One region of the Photobacterium nomapromontoriensis genome, then DNA from elsewhere that is predicted to be linked to it. Evidence: predicted binding sites of a transcription regulator. Region 1 holds the regulator's gene; each other region holds the start of a gene.
What was found. The regulator PurR, encoded in region 1, represses purine synthesis genes. The targets are predictions, from matches to a motif close to TNANGNAAACGTTTNCNTNA.
Positions count from the first base shown of each region.

Region 1 (5,602 bases):
GACATACCGACAATTCTTTAAATTATGCATTTCTGATACAGATTCATACTCTCCCCATCGAATAGTGATGCAAGCAGCGCATAATTCTCATTAATTCAACTCAGAAACATTGCACTCTTGACCACACTAAGTAAAATGTGATCGCAAGCGATTACACAATGAAACGTATGCGTACGATAAGAACACATGTAGAATCGGTGTAGCAGAGCCGCCATTTGTTAATGCGGCTCTTTTTTGTTTCTGTTACCGACAGCCAATAGAACAGTGCTCTACTTCCACAAGCAGCCAACAGTTCATTGTTCTATTGGGTAACTAATTTGATTATTAAGGTCCTCTGACCTCTTATTATTAGAAGAATAATTATGGCAACGATTAAAGATGTTGCACGTATGGCTGGTGTCTCTACAACCACCGTCTCTCACGTGATTAACAAAACACGCTTCGTGGCAGAAGCAACACAGAAAAAAGTGCTAGCCGCCGTTGATGAGCTAAACTACGCGCCAAGTGCGGTTGCACGTAGCTTAAAATGTAACACTACGCGTACTATAGGGATGCTTGTAACCAAATCAACCAACCCGTTCTTCGCAGAAGTCGTACATGGCGTTGAAGAGTACTGCTACAGTGAAGGCTACACACTTATCTTGTGTAACACTGAAGGCAACTTAACCAAGCAACGTGATTACCTACGCATGCTTGCTGAAAAGCGCGTTGACGGCCTACTGGTGATGTGCTCAGATCTTGATGAAGAATTACTGGCGCTGCTTGAACGCCAGAAAGATTTACCTATGGTTGTCATGGATTGGGGTCCTGAAAGTCCGCATACAGATAAAATCCAAGACAATGCAGAATTAGGCGGCTATGTTGCCACTAAATTCTTTATCGAACACGGCCACAAAGCCATTGGTTGTTTGACTGGCCATCGTGAAAAAACAGCCTGTCGCGAACGTTTAAAAGGTTTTAATAAAGCCATGGCTGAAGCTGGCCTGCCCGTCAACGAAGCATGGATTTTAGAAGGCGATTTTGAATGTGAATCTGCCGTTAATGCCGCTAATCAAATCATCGCGATGGAAGAGCGTCCAACCGCTATCTTCTGCTTTAATGACATCATGGCAATGGGGTTAATCAGTACCTTCCAATTGGCAGGTATTAATGTACCAGATGACATATCCATCATTGGCTATGACAACATTGATTTAGCACCGTATTTCTCACCGCCACTTACAACCATCCACCAGCCTAAACGCCGGTTAGGTAAAAGTGCCGTAGAAATATTAATGTATCGCATGAGAGACAAGGATCATGCCACTCAAGTATTTGAAATGGTTCCTGAACTTGTTGTTCGTCAATCCGTGCGAAATTTAAACAACTGAGTGGCATCACGTCATTTTAGTAATTTAAACGGAGGCCTATGCCTCCGTTTTTTTGTGTCTATTTTCACCGATAATTTGCATTACATATGAAGTAAAAATGCTTACCTAGCAGAAACCAAATGCAATTAATGGAACCAATGTCACATTTTAAAAAATGGGAGCAGGTTCAAATATTCTAACTAGGATATTCTTGATTTATCACGAACAAGGCAAATCTGTCGAAAGATAGAGACGCAAAGCTTCCGACCTAAAAGTATTCAGTTTGTCATCATTCTGTCACTCATGGTAGCGGGGTCACCGATGGATATTTTCACCGAGAAAAAGCATGGACAAACCTGTATTAAAAGATTCATTACGCCTATTTAATTGTTTCAGTAACATGAAATCTCGCTCAATGTTTGGTGGTTTTGGTTTATTCGCGGGTGAAACAATGTTTGCCCTCGTTGTGAATAACAAACTTCATCTACGTGCCAATGCAACCAACGAACAAGAATTCAAGCAAGCTGGCTTGGAACCGTATGTTTATACTAAACGAGGTTTTCCCGTTGTAACTCGCCACTACGCTATTCCTGAAGAATGGTGGCAAGATACTACAAAAATTATCGAGCAAGCCGAGCGCTCCCTCGCTGCCGCACAAGTAGACAAAGAAACTAAAGTCAGTGCCGAACCCGATCGCATTAAAGATCTACCTAACTTACGATTAGCCAATGAACGCATGCTTAAAAAAGCGGGTATTGTGACCGTTAATGAATTACTCGAAGCGGGTTCGATCAATGCTTATAAAGCGCTGCAAAATAGCCACCAAGGAACAATAAGCCTTGAGTTACTCTGGGCACTTGAAGGAGCGATAAGTGGCCAACATTGGTCCGTGATCCCTCAGGAGCGACGTTCAGAACTTCTCGCTAAACTTAGCTAATCCTAGCAACATGAGTATGGATAGTGTGAAAATAAGCAATCGTTTGTGTGCTTATTTTCATACTGACCGCCTAACATCACGACTTTGATATCACTATCCATATCTTCAACCATTAAGTAACTTATTGCTCTGTATCTTTTTTTTGACGATTTAACTGTTCCTTTTGTGCCCACATTTTTTGCGAAAGAGCGACTCTTATCGCATACTTATACCTCTGGAACATGATAAGACCTCAAGCACATATGAAAAAAAGCAGTCTTCTTTTATCTATTTCACTGATAACTACCGCCAGCCCCGTTTGGGCAAATGAACCGAGCCGCGTATCGCATCACAAAGACACCTATCTATTACCACTCTACAAAGAGAGCCGAGTTAACCAAGCGAGATTCGAGCCACTCTCCCCTGATGGTGGTAAAGTTCACGATATTTTCGTTCAATTTCAAATTAGCCTTAAATACCATTTACTCGGAAACCATGAAGAAGGGGTGTTTCTGGCATACACACAAAAATCAAATTGGGAAGCGTACGCATCATCAGCCTACTTTCGCGATAATGATTTCAACCCAGAATTGTTTTACAACAAAAAGTTCAAGCACTTCGATGCTGCTTTTGGCGTTGAGCACCAATCTAATGGTGCAGGCGGATCGAATGAAGTAAGTTGGAACCGAGCCTATGTCAATGTCACCTATCATTTCCCTCAGGGATTTATTCGTATAAAGCCATGGATCAGAATTCATGACTCTAAAGACTACAACCCCGATATCACTGATTTTCTCGGTCATGGTGAATTTGTCTTCGGTTGGCAGCCAACCGATGAACAAGAAGTTAAGTTGCTCACTCGCAACATTATAGAAAGCGGTTTCGATAAACCTTATGGGGAACTGAGCTGGAACTTTAAAATTTACCAAGGATTACGAGGATACCTCAAAGCTGAAAGTGGCTATGGGGCTACCATTTCTAACTATAACTTTAAAGAAAGTGCTTTTGGCTTAGGGATTGATATCAAGTTTTGATCTAACGCTAAGTAAACCCGCCATTTTTTCATAGCGTTAAATCCTTGAATCAGTCACTGCGATGTTACCAATGCAACGCTTCACGCAAAGATAAGACACATCGAGCAGCAAAAGTTAAATAAGCTAATCAATGTTCCGCAAGGTTGTCCTATCTCCAACCTGCCCTTACGGTTAATAACCTTGTCGTGAGAAATAAGGGGTGAGCATTGTCAGTGTCTATGATCAATAAATTGCACGTAAACCCGCTGCAAACATCTGTTGTATTGTTGAGCATATTGCTACTCCAAGGGTGTGAAGACCATCAAGTTCCGACCCAGCAACGTCCGCAATACGATATCGGCTATGTCATAGTTGCACCACAGGCGGTTGAGTTGCACGATACCATGCCAGGACGCACTCTGCCGTCCTATGAAGCAGAGATCCGTCCGCAAGTAGGCGGAATTATTCAGCAGCAATTGTTCGAAGGTGGCACGATGGTCAAACAAGGCCAGCCACTTTATCAAATCGATTCTGCCCCCTTCCAACTAGCCCTCAAACAAGCGCAATCAGACTTACGCAAGGCACTTGCCAACCAAACATCAACCCGTAACCTGGCAAGCCGATACCAACGGTTAGTCAAAGAACGAGCCGTATCGCGTCAAGACTACGATAATGCCGTCGCTAGCTACCAAGAGGCACAATCTTCAGTTACTAATGCACGCGCTGCCGTTGACAACGCCAAAATCAATCTTGGTTATACCCGTGTTACCTCACCGATAGATGGTCGTGCAGGGCGCTCAAACGTCACAGCTGGCGCGTTGGTTACCGCGAACCAATCATCACCGCTTGTTACAGTGCAAACCTATGACCCAATGTATGTAGATCTCACTGCATCCAGTACTGAGTTGCTCCAATTTCGTCGGGATTTAGCCCAAGGGGTCATTACCCGGGATCAGAATGAGTCACGGCAGATCAAGCTGTTTCTTGAAGATGGCACATCGTATGACCATCTGGGTACCATCCTGTTTGCGGATGTTGATATCAATGAAACAACAGGATCGTTCATACTCAGAGTCAGCTTTCCTAACCCTGACCAAATCCTGCTTCCAGGGTTGTTTGTTCGAGCATCACTACCACGTGGGGTTGATCACAATGCGATATTGGTGCCAGCCAAGGCCCTGACGCGCAACCCTAAAGGTGATGCTCAAGTCAGTGTCATTGACAGCGATAACAAAACCCAAGTCGTTGAGGTTGATACCAGCTATCTCATTGATCATCACTGGCTGATCACCAAAGGATTAAGTGGGGGTGAAAAAGTCATCGTCGACGGTTTGCAATTTGTACATCCCGGATCTCCGGTGACTAAATCACACGAAATTAGCGCACAACCGCAAAAATAGGAGGGTGATATGGCCCATTTCTTCATCGTAAGACCTGTCTTTGCTTGGGTGTTAGCCATCATGGTGATGCTAGCGGGTCTCATCGCTATCGTGTTACTCCCCATCGCTCAGTACCCGACATTAGCACCACCAGCTATCCAAATTTCTGCCACCTACCCGGGAGCATCAGCAAAAACAGCTGAAGACTCAGTCACGCAGGTCATTGAACAACAAATGAATGGGTTAGATAACCTGCTCTATATGTCATCCACATCAGACTCATTCGGTAATATCGCGATTACTCTGACCTTTGCAGCAGGTACTGATCCTGATATCGCACAAGTTCAGGTACAAAACAAACTCTCTGCAGCCACCCCTCTATTACCCATGGCCGTGCAGACCCAAGGGGTGCGAGTTGAAAAAGCCAGTAACTCTATCTTGATGGTGATCGGTTTTGTATCCGATGATCCTGATATGAACAATGCTGATATTTCAGACTATATAGCCAGTAATGTGCTGGATCCGTTAAGTCGAGTCGATGGCGTAGGGCAAACTCAGCTATTTGGCGCTGAATATGCCATGCGCATCTGGCTGGCCCCTTATTCACTTGATAGTTTTAACCTGATGCCTTCAGATATCGTCGCGGCGATCAAAGAACAAAATGCCCAAGTGTCTGCGGGCCAGCTTGGTGCTTCACCAGCCGTCCAAGGCCAGCAGCTCAATGCCACCATTACGGCTCAGTCGCAGTTAAAAACGGTAGAACAATTTCAAAATATTCTACTCAAAGTCAACACTGATGGGTCTCAAGTTCGACTTAAAGATGTGGCTCGCGTTGAATTGGGCGCGGCATCTTACCAGACCGTCGCCAATTACAATAAACAGCCAGCGGCAGGGATATCAATCGCATTAGCGACAGGAAAAAATGCACTGGAAACCGCCAAATTA
Region 1 is NZ_JAKJSL010000017.1:34,278-39,879, forward strand. Features, by position in the region: gene purR (HTH-type transcriptional repressor PurR) at 363-1,370, shown strand; cyclic di-GMP riboswitch class I at 1,569-1,672, shown strand; gene L4D12_RS03295 (TfoX/Sxy family DNA transformation protein) at 1,696-2,286, shown strand; gene L4D12_RS03300 (phospholipase A) at 2,529-3,299, shown strand; gene L4D12_RS03305 (efflux RND transporter periplasmic adaptor subunit) at 3,512-4,678, shown strand; gene L4D12_RS03310 (efflux RND transporter permease subunit) at 4,688-5,602, shown strand, end outside.

Region 2 (5,602 bases), on a different contig from region 1:
CCCTAACCGTTAAGGCAACTTTTTACAGGCACGGTTGCGATTCATTACTGCCTATTCTAACGAGGCGACTGCATTCTTACATCTACAAATACCACGCTTTACCGTGAGTGGACAAAAAACAAGCAAATTTGATGAAATTATTGCTTTCGCTCTGATGCTTTCCACCGGCCCTCCGTCCGGAAATCCCTTTCACCTATAGGGGATAACAAATCAACAATCCGTACCGGTTTCACTCAGCGCCACCGTGGGCAACACTAGCCGAGTTTAAACTGACTCACAATATTCACGAGGTGGCTGTTTGACTCAATCAAGCTATGAGTACTGTCGACGGTTGCCTGACTATTCACCTGAAGCTCTGTTACCATATCGCGAATAGCCGTCATATTTTGGGTTATTTCCTCAGCAACAGCACTCTGCTCTTCTGCAGCGGTCGCAATTTGCGTATTTAAGTCATTAATATGCCCGATAGAATCCGCGATAACATCTAGATTCCCGGCAACCTCAGACGTACTCTCTACGGTTTTTTCACACGTCACCTTGGTGGCCCCCATCGCAGAAATCGCCTGACCAGAACCAGAACGAAGCTTACTCAGCGTTTGTTCTATTTCTGCTGTACTGCTTTGTGTTCTTGCCGCCAATGCACGTACTTCATCAGCCACAACCGCAAAACCACGGCCTTGCTCACCCGCACGCGCGGCTTCAATGGCAGCATTTAAAGCTAAAAGATTTGTTTGATCGGCAATATCACCAATGACCTTTAACACATTAGTAATATCAATCGTGTCTTTATCGATCTCTTCAATACTGTCAGACGTTGCATCAACTTCCTCGGCCAATTGAGAGACGGTCTCCGTGGCCCCTTCAACGGTATTTTTAGAAATCACAACCTGCTCTGTGGTCTCATGGGTAAACTGTGACGCTTTTGATGCATTATTGGCAACATCAGCGGCTGTCGCACTCATTTCAGCAACCGCTGCGACAATTTGCTCTGTTTCTGAACTATGGTGGAGCAGTGCTTTATCATTCGTCTCTGACTGTTGTTTAATCTCTTCCACTTCGACTGTAATAGCCTCAGAAGATATATTAATTTTATTAATAACATCATGGAATTGTATCAACATTTTATTTATCCCTGCGGATAAAAGTGTCAATTCATCATCACCTGTCATTTTAATCCGTAACGATAAATCATAATTTCTCGCTACATCATTCATCGTTTTATTAATATTTGAAATTGATGTGGTTATTGCTCTGATTATCATAAATGATATTAAAATCTGAATGATAGAGAAGGCAACACTGAGAATACCATTAATAATGGTTGTTTTCTTACTGAGCGTTGTTGATTTATTATATACCGATTCAGTAATATCCAGCTGAAGGTTTATTAACTTTTCTAAGTCTGCCGTAAGCGGATCAACAATCCTATATGTATCGATTATAATATCATCTATATTTTTTTGACTGTGATTTTTAAGTCTAGACACAATATTATTAAGTTCATTGTTCGTATTGTATAGTCGAACCTTAACCTCAAGTGCCAATGCCTCTTCGTTTGGCGTCAACTTTGTATTTAAGTATGCATTATAAAGCTTTGTTGTTAATACAATTGATTTTTCAATTTCTAACAACGTTTCTTCTCGTGTTTTAATTCCTACTCTATACTTATTTAAACTATCAATAATATCGACGGAATATTCATCTGATAATGTTTTTAATTCTTTTAGCGGTACCACTCGATTAATATAAATCGAATGCATAAAATCATTCATTTTTTCTAAGCTTGAGAAAGATATGTAACTCAGTAATATTAAACTACTGACCGCAATAATAGGCATTAGTGTTAATTTTTTTGAAATATTCATTTTAACCTTTATATTTACAACTTCCATAACAAGATATTGTTATATGATTCCATAACAATGTTGCATTCTATATATTTATTTTAAAGGTCACTATTACATACTTTCACAGTATTTGTTGTTCAATATTCAATCAAACAGTCTTTTTATATTTCATCTTATGATATAGTCACGCTATACGTTAACCTTCCACTATCTCAGTGCTTAAAAATATCAACAACCGCAATATTTTTCCACAAAGTGCAAAAAGTTATCTATTTTTGACATATTTATATTGCATCTTTTAATCAACTACAATTATATATATGGTTTTCCTGTATATAACAATTTTCATCAGGGATCATGTTATCACTCGTGGCACATTGTGCTGATAAGAACTGAGTGAGAAAATATATCCCCAAGCGACTCCAATCCCTACCCCCCAATACGAATAAAAGAGCAAAAGAGGAACCGTCATGACCATTGAGCAAAAATACATTGTTGCACTCGATCAAGGTACGACCAGCTCACGCGCGGTAATACTTGATGAGCACGCCAACATTGTGTGCTCATCACAGCGTGAATTTAGCCAAATCTACCCGAAGGCTGGTTGGGTGGAGCATGATCCGCTGGAAATCTATGCCTCCCAAAGCTCAACCCTCATTGAATCCTTAGCGAAATCCGGAATCCGGCCAGACCAAATCGCAGGGATCGGGATCACTAACCAACGTGAAACTACAATTGTTTGGCACAAAAAAACCGGCAAACCAGTATACAACGCTATTGTCTGGCAGTGTCGCCGGACAGCCGACATCTGCGAAGAACTAAAAACAGCCGGATTAGAAACCTATATCCGCGAAAACACCGGCCTAGTGGTTGACCCTTACTTTTCCGGCACCAAAATCAAATGGATCCTCGATAACGTGCCGGGTGCACGCGCAGAAGCGGAAGCGGGCAACCTACTCTTTGGTACTGTCGATACTTGGTTGATTTGGAAAATGACTCAGGGCCGAGTCCATGTAACCGATTATACCAATGCCTCACGCACCATGGTGTTTAATATCAATACACTTAATTGGGATCCAAAACTCCTCCAGGCGTTGAATATTCCATTGACCATGATGCCCGCAGTGAAATCCTCCTCTGAAATTTATGGACGGACTAATATCGGCGGAAAGAGCGGCACTCGAATCCCCATCGCAGGCATCGCTGGCGATCAGCAAGCCGCACTATTTGGCCAGATGTGTGTCAATCCCGGTCAGGCAAAGAATACCTATGGCACTGGCTGCTTTTTACTCATGAATACGGGTAAAGAGAAAGTGACCTCTCATAACGGCCTGCTGACCACACTGGCCTGCGGTCCGAAAGGGGAAGTGGCCTACGCGCTGGAAGGCGCCGTTTTCATGGCAGGAGCGTCGATTCAATGGCTACGAGATGAGCTCAAATTACTGGATAACGCCAAAGAATCAGAAGCCATCGCTGAAAGCATCGGCAGCACCAATGGTGTTTATATGGTCCCCGCCTTTACGGGCTTGGGCGCTCCCTACTGGGATCCGTATGCCCGAGGAGCCATTGTCGGCTTAACTCGAGGCGTCAATAGCCAGCATATCATCCGGGCAACACTGGAAAGTATTGCCTACCAAACCCGTGATGTCCTCGAGGCGATGCAGATGGATGCCGCCATCAAGCTTGATACTTTACGGGTCGATGGCGGAGCCGTCGCCAATAATTTCCTGATGCAATTTCAAGCCGATATTCTCAATACTCCGGTTCAGCGCCCAGTGGTGACCGAGGTGACGGCATTGGGAGCCGGTTATTTAGCGGGTCTCGCCGTCGGCTTCTGGGACAGTATTGATGAATTGCAGGATAAAGCGGAGTTGGATCGTACATTTATCCCTTGTCACGATGAAACCAAACGTCACCGCCGTTATCGAGGTTGGAAGCGGGCTGTCGAATGCGCTAAAGGCTGGGCTATCGAGGATGAGTCTGATCACTGATACTGACGTCCACATCAAAAGGCCTGTATCACAGGCCTTTTTCCTATCCTTATATGCAGAGATCCGCCGTGAACGTCGGACATTGGCACATTTTTGTTTTAACGCAAACGTTTCACTGTTAGCTGTGCTAAAATCGCCGCCAAATTATTGGGGGTGGGATAATGAATAAGATCCTACCTCTTGCCCACTGATTTCTATGTCTGGAGTTACCATGAAACGCGATTTGGCGATGGCATTTTCTCGTGTCACTGAAGGTGCAGCCCTAGCTGGCTATAAATGGCTTGGCCGAGGTGATAAGAACGCGGCAGATGGTGCTGCGGTAGAGGTAATGCGCACCCTGCTTAACCAAACCGAGATTGACGGTGAAATCGTAATTGGTGAAGGCGAAATCGATGAAGCACCGATGCTCTACATCGGTGAAAAAGTTGGCGTCGGAGGCGATTCGGTTGATATTGCTGTCGATCCAATTGAAGGTACCCGTATGACAGCCATGGGCCAGAACAACGCATTGGCAGTGTTGGCGGCCGGTGAAAAAGGTTCATTCCTAAAAGCGCCTGATATGTATATGGAAAAACTGGTCGTTGGCCCAGCCGCCAAAGGCAGCATCGATCTGGCGAAACCACTGGCAGAGAACCTAGAAAATATCGCCGCAGCGCTAAATAAACCGCTCAGCAACTTAGTCGTCACCACGTTAGCCAAACCCCGCCACGATGCGATTATCGCGGAGATGCAGGCAATGGGTGTACGCGTGTTCGCCTTCCCTGATGGCGATGTGGCCGCATCTATTCTGACCTGTATGCCAGACAGTGAAGTCGATGTCATGTACTGTATCGGCGGCGCACCGGAAGGTGTGGTTTCTGCGGCAGCCATCCGCGCTCTGGGTGGTGATATGCATGGCCGTCTACTGCCTCGCCATCTGGTCAAAGGCGATACCGAAGAAAACCGCAAGCTGGGTCAAATTGAAATTGACCGTTGCCATGAAATGGGTATCGAGCCCAATAAGCTCCTTCGTATGGAAGACATGGCACAGAGCGATAATGTCATTTTTGCCGGTACTGGGATCACCAAAGGGGATCTGCTGGACGGGATCAGCCGTCAAGGCAACATTGCAACCACCGAAACACTATTGATCCGCGGCAAATGCCGTACCATTCGCCGCATCAAATCGACCCACTATCTGGAACGCAAGGATGAGGCGATTAAGAGCCACATTCTGTAATCCATCACAATATTTATAACCTCAGCAAGGCGCACTTTCTAGTGCGCCTTATTTTTCTGCGTTCCGCCTCCCCCTATCACGCCTCATTATGTAAAGTGGTTGCTTTATTTAGCTTGCTGATTACATAATTAACTTAAGGCCGATGTATTCCCCACCCACCCGTAGAGATTGTAGAGACGGCAGCAATGAAAACGATAGACAGAATACTGTACCAAATGAAACGAGAAGGGCCTGTCACGGCTAAGAAATTGGCTGAAGAATTCAATCTCACCACCATGGGGGTACGTCAGCATTTACAGGGTCTGGAAGAGGATGGACTGGTTGACTTTGAAGATATTAAAGTCAAAGTGGGGCGCCCCACCCGCCATTGGAACCTTACACAAAAAGGGCATAACCGCTTTGCCAATCACCATGGCGAACTAATCATCCAAATGATTGATTCAGTAGAAGATATTTTCGGTCACTCTGGGTTAACCCAAGTCATTGAACAGCGAGAGAAGAAAACCCTGGCCCATTATCAATCACAGCTGGTCGATACGGCAAAT
Region 2 is NZ_JAKJSL010000021.1:105,432-111,033, reverse strand. Features, by position in the region: gene L4D12_RS07530 (methyl-accepting chemotaxis protein) at 255-1,865, opposite strand; gene glpK (glycerol kinase GlpK) at 2,318-3,838, shown strand; gene glpX (class II fructose-bisphosphatase) at 4,050-5,057, shown strand; gene L4D12_RS07515 (helix-turn-helix transcriptional regulator) at 5,243-5,602, shown strand, end outside.
Region 2: a site for PurR is predicted at 3,938-3,957, ahead of glpX (class II fructose-bisphosphatase). Genes of this name have one in related genera too.

Region 3 (5,602 bases), on a different contig from region 1:
TATTACCTAAGCCACCAGCAATCATGATGGGTTTGTGGTATCCCCGAATCTCCTCACCATTGTGTGAGCTGACTTTCTCTTCATAAGTACGGAAGTAACCCAGCAGGTTCGGACGGCCAAATTCATTGTTAAAGGCAGCGCCGCCTAGTGGCCCTTCCAGCATAATATCGAGCGCATTAACAATACGATCTGGCTTTCCAAAATCCGTTTCCCACGGCTGCTCAAAGCCTGGTACTCGCAGGTTTGACACGCTAAAGCCAACCAAGCCTGCTTTAGGTTTCCCACCGATACCCGTCGCACCTTCATCTCGAATCTCGCCTCCAGATCCTGTCGCAGCTCCGGGCCATGGGGATATCGCCGTTGGGTGATTATGGGTTTCAACCTTCATCAGAATATGCGTCTCTTCCTGATGGTAGTTATATTTACGGGAATCAGGATCGGGAAAGAATCGACCAGCCTGTGAGCCTTCCATTACTGCGGCATTATCTTTATAAGCTGATAGCACGTATTCACTGTTTTTCTCGAAGGTGTTTTTGATCATCTTGAACAAGGATTTCTCTTGTTCGACACCATCGATAGTCCAGTCTGCGTTGAATATTTTATGACGGCAATGCTCTGAGTTCGCCTGCGCAAACATCATCAATTCAATATCGTGTGGATTACGACCCAGCTTGGTAAAGCTCTCAACCAAGTAGTCAATCTCATCTTCTGCCAGTGCCAACCCAAGGGTAACGTTTGCGTTTTCAAGCGCTTGACGACCGCCTGTAAGGATATCAATGCTTTGTACAGGGGCAGGATCGGCTTGTCTAAACAGCGCTTGCACCGATTGCATATCGCTAAAGACGACTTCCATCATCCGATCGTGGATCAAACTTTTCAGATCGCTTAATTGCGTATCAGACAGTTCGCTAGTGGTCTCGACGTAATATGCCGTGCCACGCTCAAGGCGCTTCACTTGGCTCAGAGAACAGTTGTGGGCAATGTCGGTCGATTTCGATGACCAAGGAGAGATTGTGCCCGGACGCGGGGTAACCAATAGCAGAAGACCAGATGGTTCATGCTCCGCAATCGTCGGACCATAAGTCAGCAGGCTGACCAACTTATCGTGATCGTCAGCACTCAACGGCACAGACAAGTCGGCAAAGTGCATAAACTCAGCATAAATGCCTGACACAGGCAGATCCAATTCGTGACAGCGTGCCAGTAGCTTGTTAACGCGAAACTCAGACAGAGCGGGTGAACCACGCAAAATTTCCATGTGCGTACGTCTCTCGATTAGCAGTTGAATGAAGGTGATATTGGCCTAATCCCCGACAACGGATCGGGACAATTACGTCAATGTCACCTCGTTTCCCAGAATATTCCGAGGCGAGGTACTGATGATGTGGCGTAGTATAAGGGAAATTTTTTTGTGACGTAACTCTTGACGCAACCGTTTGCGTGTTTTTTTTTCATTCAATCATAAAAAAAGGTCATCATGACCCATTTATTGCCGCAGAGAGCTAATGTTTACAAGGGTTGGCATCATTACAACAGCAAGTAAAAGAAGAAGATACAACACGAAGAATACAGCGATAACTTTGCCTCAAGGTCGAGCTTTGGTATAAAGAACACCTTACTGTTACCATGAGCATACTTCGTTGAGTATTATTCGTCTGAATCCAAACTTCCGGCATTTTATCGTCTTAGCGCTGAGCCTGCTGTTTTTAAATGGCTGTCTCTGGCGAGAAGAGCCACGTACCGATCTTGAACGGATTCGAGAAGAAGGCGTACTCCGGGTGGGAACCCTAAATAACCAACTGTCCTATTACATTGGCAGTGAGGGGCCGACTGGACTAGATTACGAATTGGCAAGCCGCTTTGCTAAGACGCTCGGGGTCAAGCTGGAAATGAAGACCATGTTCACGCTATCTGGCATGTTTCCAGAGCTAAAGCGGGGTGATGTCGATATCCTTGCCGCAGGCCTGACCATGACCGATGATCGCCTTGCGCAGTTTCGAGCGGCACCCGCCTACTATTATGCGAGCCAGAAAGTAGTCTATAAAAAAGGCCAGTGGCGACCTCGCGATCTTGATGATCTTAACGGTAGCAAAGGGATCTTAACCGTCGTCGAAGGATCCAGTCATGAGAAAACCCTGATTACACTGAAGAAACAACACCCAACCCTAAGCTGGACAACGGTCGAGGAAACCGACAGCGGTGAACTGCTGCGTCAGGTTGCTGACGGAGAGCTTGATTACACCATGGCTGATTCTGTTGATATCGCCCTGAATCAACGGATCCATCCAGATATCACCACCGCACTGGAATTGACCGAAGACGAGCCCATTGCCTGGTTTGTTAACAAAGGTCAGGATGACAGCCTTCATGCTCTGTTAATTGAGTTTTTTGGCGAGATCCAACAAAGCGGCGAGCTTGCCAAACTTGAAGAAAAATATTTCGGTCATGTCGATAAGTTTGATTATGTCGATACCCGCGCCTTTCTGCGCGCTATCGAAGGGAAGCTACCAAGATGGGAAGGACTCTTTAAGCAATACGCCAATGAATTTGACTGGCGCCTGATTGCCGCTCTCTCCTATCAGGAGTCCCACTGGAATCCACGAGCTATTTCTCCGACAGGTGTCCGGGGCATGATGATGCTGACGCTACCAACGGCAAAATCAGTGGGGGTACAGGACCGACTTGATCCGGAGCAAAGTATTCGTGGTGGTACAGAATACCTGCGTAAAATGATCAATCGCATTCCTGACAGCGTAGAAGAGCATGAAAAAGTTTGGTTTGCACTCGCATCCTACAACGTTGGCTTTGGTCACTTAATGGATGCCCGTCGCCTGACCAAATCCCAAGGTGGAAACCCGGATGCCTGGAGCGATGTTAAACAACGTTTACCGCAGCTACGTCAGCGCAAATACTACAAACACACTCGCTACGGTTATGCCCGCGGGGATGAAGCGCTGAATTATGTAGAAAATATCCGTCGTTACTACCAAAGCATTGTTGGCTACGAGCAGGCACACAGCCAGCAGCCGCAACAAGATGATATTGAGCTAGTCGATGGCCTGCTGACTATCACACCGCCTTCTACTACGATCTCTACTGCACAAGCGGCACTGGTCGTAGACAGTGACAGTGATGATCCGAATCCGACTACTCCACCGGCTAAAACGGCGAACCAGTGATCCACAAAAAAATCAGGTAAATTCGGTAAAATAAAAAACAGCCCGCATGATGCGGGCTGTTTACATTTAAGCGCTGTGATCATCAGAAAGCCGCTGACGAGCTTTTTTCTCCGCCTTTTTTTCATCTCTGCGACGTTTGAAAAAAGCTTGTAACTGCTGGCGGCACTCCTCGGCCAACAACCCGGATTCTATCGCAACATGGTGGTTGACTTGCTCATAACTCAGCAAATTCATAAGACTGCCTGCCGCCCCAGTTTTATGATCATGCGCGCCAAACACCACTTTACCAATTCGGCTGTGTACCATTGCTCCGGCACACATCGGGCACGGCTCTAACGTGACATATAATGTTGCATCGATTAACCGATAATTCTGAAGTACAGTACCAGCCTGACGCAACGCCATAATCTCAGCATGGGCGGTAGCATCATGCTGGGTGATCGAACGATTCCATCCCTCTCCCACGACCTTGCCTTGGTATACAACAACCGCACCAACCGGTACTTCACCATCCTGCTCAGCACGGGCTGCCAGCTCCATTGCGTGGCGCATGAAATCTTCATCTCTAAGTGGCGGGGTCAATTCAGTCATCAGTAATCGTTCACCTTCATTATTATGTTCGTATTCGGCCATATAATTCGACCATCTTATTCGGCCGCTGATTATACCCAAACAACCTTAAGATGCGAGGTTCACTTTCTCACAAGACTAGGCAGTGATTCTGCCAAATAGTCCACCAGCAAACGTACCTTCGGCGATAAATGACGATTATGAGGATACAGCGCCCAGATCCCTTCCTCCGGTTCCTGATACTGATCTAAAATAGAAATCAATGTCCCCTGCGCCAAGTCATCAGCAATATAGTAATCCGGTAACTGAATTAACCCGATCCCCTTTAAGGCGGCATCTCGTAATGCAAAACCACTGCTACAGCGTAGTGAACCAGATACCCGGACACTGCGCTCCCGTGAGCCCTCCTGAAAACGCCAATGATCATAATTACCCACTAAGCAGTTATGATGACGTAACTCTGATAAGGAGTGAGGAATACCAAACTTCTCTAAATATGCTGGCGCCGCACAGACAAACTGAGTCCGCGTCGTGAGCTTTTTCGCCATCATCGAGGAGCTGGGCAGCTTACCCAGACGAATGGCTAGATCAAACCCACCTTCAACCAGATCAACGGTCTGATTACTCAGATCCATCACCACATCGATTTCAGGGTAAAGCAGCATAAAATCAATGATCAACGGCATCACGTACTGCTCACCATAGGTCACAGGCGCCGTTAACTTAAGGCTTCCTTGTGGTCGACCTCGACGATCACTGATCGCACGCTCCGCTTCTTCAAGACTATCCATCACCTGCCGGCAATGGCGGTAATAAATACTGCCTTCTTCCGTCAAAGAAACCTTGCGTGTGGTGCGATAAAACAGCTTTGTCGTCAGCCTATTTTCTAATGCGCTGATCTGGCGGCTAACCTGTGCAGTAGAGATCCCTAACTGCTTTGAAGCAGCCGTAAAACTCTCCATTTCAGCAACCGCAACGAACTCCGTGACCCCTTCCCACAGAAACATATCCCACCATTATTACCCATACGTAAAAGTTATTTGCATTATAAGGGAATTATCAATTATCGAGAAATAAATATACTATTTCATCATAACGGCAAGGAGAACTGAGCTATTGGTTCTCCCCCCCAAAGAATTCTCACCTACTGTTATAGCAACAGCAGGCACCAATACTGGGTATCACTCCATCAATGACGAGAGAGAATCACAATGACTATTGAAAATATTAGCTGTAACAAGTGCTTCTCAGGCTGGCACAAACAATACACTCACCACTCAGAAGTGCTGGGCTGTGATATGCGCTTTGCCATATTCCTGCCACCACATATCGCTCAAGGTGAAAAAGTACCGGTCCTTTATTGGCTGTCAGGCCTGACCTGTACGGATGAAAACTTCATGCAAAAAGCAGGCGCGCAGCGTCTGGCTGCCGATCTCGGTATCGCTATTGTCGCACCTGACACCAGCCCTCGGGGTGAAGGTGTCGATGATGATCCTGAAGGCGCTTACGATTTTGGTTTGGGGGCCGGTTTCTATGTAAACGCCACCGAAGCGCCATGGAACCGTCACTACCAGATGTACGACTATGTCGTGAATGAGTTACCCGCACTGGTTGAAGAACATTTCCCGGTCAGTAACAAACGGGCTATCAGCGGCCATTCAATGGGCGGTCACGGTGCTCTAATGATTGCCCTGCGTAATCCTACACGCTATACCTCGGTATCGGCATTTAGCCCGATCACCAACCCAATCAACTGTCCATGGGGCCAAAAAGCCTTTCTGGGGTACCTAGGCAAAGACAGCAGTGCCTGGAAACAGTACGACACCACAGAACTGATGCGTCAGGCAAAACAA
Region 3 is NZ_JAKJSL010000025.1:46,251-51,852, forward strand. Features, by position in the region: gene purL (phosphoribosylformylglycinamidine synthase) at 1-1,258, opposite strand, end outside; gene mltF (membrane-bound lytic murein transglycosylase MltF) at 1,641-3,179, shown strand; gene tadA (tRNA adenosine(34) deaminase TadA) at 3,246-3,770, opposite strand; gene L4D12_RS10200 (LysR substrate-binding domain-containing protein) at 3,872-4,756, opposite strand; gene fghA (S-formylglutathione hydrolase) at 4,961-5,602, shown strand, end outside.
Region 3: a site for PurR is predicted at 1,425-1,444, ahead of purL (phosphoribosylformylglycinamidine synthase). Genes of this name have one in related genera too.